One region of the Virgibacillus siamensis genome, then DNA from elsewhere that is predicted to be linked to it. Evidence: a T-box and tRNA genes for the amino acid it is inferred to sense, from the RefSeq annotation. Region 1 holds a T-box; the other holds one or more tRNA genes.
The links. A T-box is a leader RNA that pairs with one kind of tRNA and senses whether it is charged. The one in region 1 lies ahead of thrS (threonine--tRNA ligase), so its partner is inferred to be a tRNA-Thr.
Positions count from the first base shown of each region.

Region 2: it has a tRNA-Thr gene. The T-box ahead of thrS (threonine--tRNA ligase) is inferred to sense a tRNA for this amino acid. The anticodon was not compared.

Region 1 is NZ_FUIH01000007.1:1,699,460-1,701,946, reverse strand. It holds gene ytxC (putative sporulation protein YtxC) at 1-727, shown strand, start outside; T-box leader at 785-1,007, shown strand; gene thrS (threonine--tRNA ligase) at 1,071-2,487, shown strand, end outside.
Region 2 is NZ_FUIH01000006.1:5,004-7,490, reverse strand. It holds gene B1K71_RS00920 (hydroxymethylglutaryl-CoA reductase, degradative) at 1-862, opposite strand, end outside; tRNA gene B1K71_RS00915 (tRNA-Lys) at 1,074-1,146, opposite strand; tRNA gene B1K71_RS00910 (tRNA-Gln) at 1,285-1,356, opposite strand; tRNA gene B1K71_RS00905 (tRNA-Tyr) at 1,373-1,457, opposite strand; tRNA gene B1K71_RS00900 (tRNA-Thr) at 1,500-1,575, opposite strand; tRNA gene B1K71_RS00895 (tRNA-Val) at 1,628-1,703, opposite strand; tRNA gene B1K71_RS00890 (tRNA-Glu) at 1,727-1,801, opposite strand; gene B1K71_RS00885 (YwaF family protein) at 2,033-2,487, shown strand, end outside.

The sequences.
Region 1 (2,487 bases):
TGAAATCGGACATGCTGACGGTATTACATCAACAACTGCACAGGCAATGATGGATGTGTTTAATGGCCACCGGCTGACAAGCCTAATTAGCGGCATTATTAAAACTCATTATTATTATTCAAATACAGAGGAAATTGACCGCATCACTGACATTGCCCAATGGCTCTATGATGGTGAGGATGAAGACAGCAGGCGGGTCCGTAAAAACAGAGATCCAAGTCAATTGTTAAAATCAATTATAATCGGGAATTTGGAAAATACCGATACGATTCATTTTGATTCCATATTGAAATTCCAGACAAAAATGTTTAAGGATCAGCTTATTCATTTTGTCGGGTTGGCAATTGACGAATATAAGCGGGAAGAAGATCACCAGGCGTTTGTTGATTCGTTAAGGGAATACATCGTTACACGGAAAGCAACTTTCAGTACCGTTCATATTCTGCAGGGAAATCCGTTTACTTTTTTTAAACCCGATGGAAAACAATTTACAAGAATGGAATTGCGTATGCTGATGCATAAAGAACCATTGTACATGGTAGGTCTTGATGAAGAGGAACTGAATTTGGCTCCGCTCATTGCAATGGCACCAGATAAAATAACGATTTATGGGGATTATCCGTCGGAACCAAAAACGCTGACAGTCATTAATGTGTTTCAGGAAAAAGCTGAGTTTAAGCCGTTCAGCAGTTTTCCATTTTCCAATTACTTGAAAAATAAATCTTAAGGCTTGATTTTATGCGTACTAGAAGCTATAATACATTTTAAATAGAAGTAAATTTTTTCAAAGGTAATGATAAGGACATAATTATTTGTATAATGGTTTGATAAGAGAGGGAAGTCATCGGCTGAAAGCTTCCTCTGATCTGGCAAATGATTACCACCTTTAAACCCTGTGATGGAACAATATGTATATTGCAGCGTATTATCTGCGTTAAAGATATAATGAAGCCGCATTTTTTTGCGGGAATTAGGGTGGAACCACGTGATTAACGCTCGTCCCTTTGCAGTTTAGCAGAGGGATGGGCGTTTTTTAATTTCTTAGATTAAATATGAAGGAGCGGAAATCTATGTCTGACATTACAATTACGTTTCCTGATGGAGCAAATAAACAATTTCCTAAAGGAACAACTGGAGAAGAAGTAGCAGGCTCAATATCATCCGGTTTAAAAAAGCAAGCGCTTGCCGTGAAATTGGATGGAAAACTGTATGATTTACGGCGGGGACTGGAGCATGATGGTGCCATTGAAATAATCACTTACAAAAATCAGGAAGGCATCGAAATCATGCGTCACTCAACGGCGCACCTCATGGCACAAGCAATAAAACGGCTGTATAAGCATGTGAATTTCGGAGTGGGTCCTGTCATTGAAGAAGGTTTTTACTATGACATGGATTTGGACCAATCACTGACACCGGAAGATTTACCGAAAATCGAAAAAGAAATGAAACGCATGATCGATGAAAATCTGGAAATCGAACGGATTGAAGTTTCCCGTGAACAGGCGAAAGAAATGTTCCGTGAAATTGGGGATGAATTGAAGCTGGAATTAATCGATGCTATTCCGGAAAATGAGCAGGTAACCATTTACAAGCAGGGAGAGTTTTTCGACCTATGCCGCGGGGTTCATGTTCCATCCACAAGTAAAATAAAAGCATTCAAATTATTGACCATTTCCGGTGCTTACTGGCGCGGGGACAGTAATAACAAACAGCTGCAGCGTATTTATGGAACAGCTTTTGAAAAACAATCCCAGCTTGATGAACATTTGCGCATTCTGGAAGAAAGAAAAGAACGTGATCATCGTAAATTGGGCAAGGAACTGGAAATTTTTACGGTTTCCCAGAAAGTTGGTCAAGGTCTTCCGTTATGGCTGCCGAAAGGAGCAACCATCCGGCGTAATATCGAACGTTATATAGTCGATCTGGAAGAACGCCTTGGCTATGATCACGTGTATACTCCTGTATTGGGAAGTGTTGATCTTTATAAAACAAGTGGCCATTGGGATCATTATCAGGATGATATTTTTCCGCCAATGGAAATGGATAATGAGGAATTAATTCTTCGTCCGATGAACTGTCCGCATCATATGATGGTCTATAAAAATCAATTATACAGCTACCGGAACCTTCCAGTGCGGATTGCTGAACTTGGCATGATGCACAGGCATGAAATGTCAGGCGCATTGGCTGGGCTGCAGCGGGTTCGGGCTATGACGTTAAATGATGCGCACATTTTCGCACGTCCTGATCAGTTAAAGGATGAATTTATTCGCGTAGTCGAGCTGATTCAGCAAGTTTATAAAGATTTTGGGATTGATAAATATTATTTCCGTCTTTCTTACCGTGATCCGGAAGATAAGGAAAAATATGTTGACAATGATGCGATGTGGGAGAAAGCACAGTCGATGCTGAAAGAAACACTCGATGACATGGAAGTGGAATATGTGGAAGCAGTCGGAGAAGCTGCCTTTTACGGTCCAAAGC
Region 2 (2,487 bases), on a different contig from region 1:
CACGCCAATCATTGCCTGTCGCGATTACAACCGGATCAATACCATTCATGATCCCTTTATTATGTGTTACCGCTCTAAATGGATCAGATGCAGCAAATTCGTACGCATGGATTACACCGTCCCGCACTGCCTCACCGGAAAAATCACCTGTTGCAAGTAATTCAGGCGGAATAACGCAACGTGCTTTTGCCAGACACCTGTCCGGATAGTTGGACAGAATCCGCAAATAAACTTTGCCATCGGTTATTTTTTCAATAGTTGGAGCCAGTGACTCCACCATCGTATTAATAATATTCGCACCCATAGCATCACATGTGTTTACATAAATATGCAGGACAAGCATTTTTCCGTACGCTGAATCGGATTCCTCGTTTAATATCCTGACTTCCAAATCTTCCGCTCCACCGCCTCTGGCCATGAGACTGGGGTATGAAGCGTTTGCCGCATCGATCAAAGCATCTTTTTCACTCAAAACCGCTTCTTTGGCAGCAGAAAAATCAGGGCAGCCAACCACCTGAATCTGACCAATCATAACCCGTTCGGTTGATTCAGCGATGAATCCGCCCGCTTCTCTGACAATCTTGGCAATATGACTTGCTGAAGCGAGGATAGATGGTTCCTCTACCGCCATCGGGATTGTATATTCCTTATCATTAATTAGAAAATTCAGTCCTAACCCTAACGGAAGCGGAAAGGTTCCAATCACATTTTCTATCATTTTATCCGCAGTTTCAGTTGGCAGCGGCTCTTTGGAAAATAAAATATCCTGCTCTTTTTCCGAGAAACCTTCCATTGCAGTAAGCAATTCCCTGCGTTCCTCAACTGTCTTATTGTAAAAGCCAGGAATCCGGGAAGTCTTCATACCATCTCATCCTTTAGATTATCTTAAATTTATATATGTTCATGCAGTTATTGTATAGTAATAATTTACTGTATCTATTATGTAAAAAAACAGCTAAAAATGCAAATAAACAAGGTTGTTGGTAATCATAACGACCTTGTTTATCTACTATATCATATGTGTTATGTATTTCCGCCAAATTATTCAGCATGTAAAAGCCCGGTTTGAATAGTGAGCCATGGAGGATTCGAACCTCCGACCCTCTGATTAAAAGTCAGATGCTCTGCCGGCTGAGCTAATGGCTCATGTTATGAATGTCAGCTTTTCAAGGATGTTTGCAGTCAGCTAGCGGCTCACTCATTAAATTAATTCGTTATATCCGCATTTTTAAGTGGGTTACGACGACTTTAAATAAAAAGTTTTTTATACAAACATTAAAAAGGCTGGGCTGCTAGGATTCGAACCTAGGATACACGGGATCAAAACCCGATGCCTTACCGCTTGGCTACAGCCCATCAATTACTATAAATATGGTGGAGGGGGAGAGATTCGAACTCCCGAACCCTGAGGGAGCGGATTTACAGTCCGCCGCGTTTAGCCACTTCGCTACCCCTCCCAATGTATTCTAACCTGCAACAACGGTAATTATGCAAAAAAATGGTGCCGGCCAGAGGAATCGAACCCCCAACCTACTGATTACAAGTCAGTTGCTCTGCCAATTGAGCTAGACCGGCATTTTATGGAGTGAGACATATAACCAATGTATCCATGTATCTTACAGGAAAATGGTGGAGGATGCAGGGCTCGAACCTGCGACCCCCTGCTTGTAAGGCAGGTGCTCTCCCAGCTGAGCTAATCCTCCGGAATCCTTAATGCAAAAAATAATGGTGACCCGTACGGGATTCGAACCCGTGTTACCGCCGTGAAAGGGCGGTGTCTTAACCACTTGACCAACGGGCCTAGCAATCATGTATAGCATATAAGTTCAAATTGTGTCAGAAACTGACGAATTACATTATATACAGATAAATGATATTTGTAAAGGGGTTTTTTATTTTTTTATTATTGCCTGGTTGAAATGACATCTATTTAGACCCTTTCTGCGATATTTTGCCGGAATTGGGTTCTTTTTTAATTTCTGTTTCTCCACGGCAACTTTCATCATATAATAAAGTGGTAGGGGGGGATTTAATGATTGATTGGTTTGTGGGGGTGGACGGAAAACCATTTGTTGCATTTGGACCAAGTCATCTTGTGATGCTGATCATCTATTTTTTGGGACTTATTCTTTTTTTCATCTCATTTACTAAAATCCGGGAAAGTCGTACCATCTATAATATTCTGCGTTGGACGCTGTTTGGAATACTTATCTTTTCCGAAATTACCTATCAAATTTGGGCAGCGGTTAATGGCTTGTGGAATCCCAGGGAACATCTGCCGCTGCATCTGTGCGGAATAACAGGGATTACAGGGGCCATTGCCCTTTGGAATCATAATAAGAAGTTAATTCGTATCACATTTTTCTTCGGACTGATACCCGCTTTCCTTGCAATTGTTACACCTGAATTACCTTTTGATTTCCCGCACTTTCGTTATTGGAAATTCTTCATCCATCATATTTTTATTTCCTGGATCGGCTTATTTTT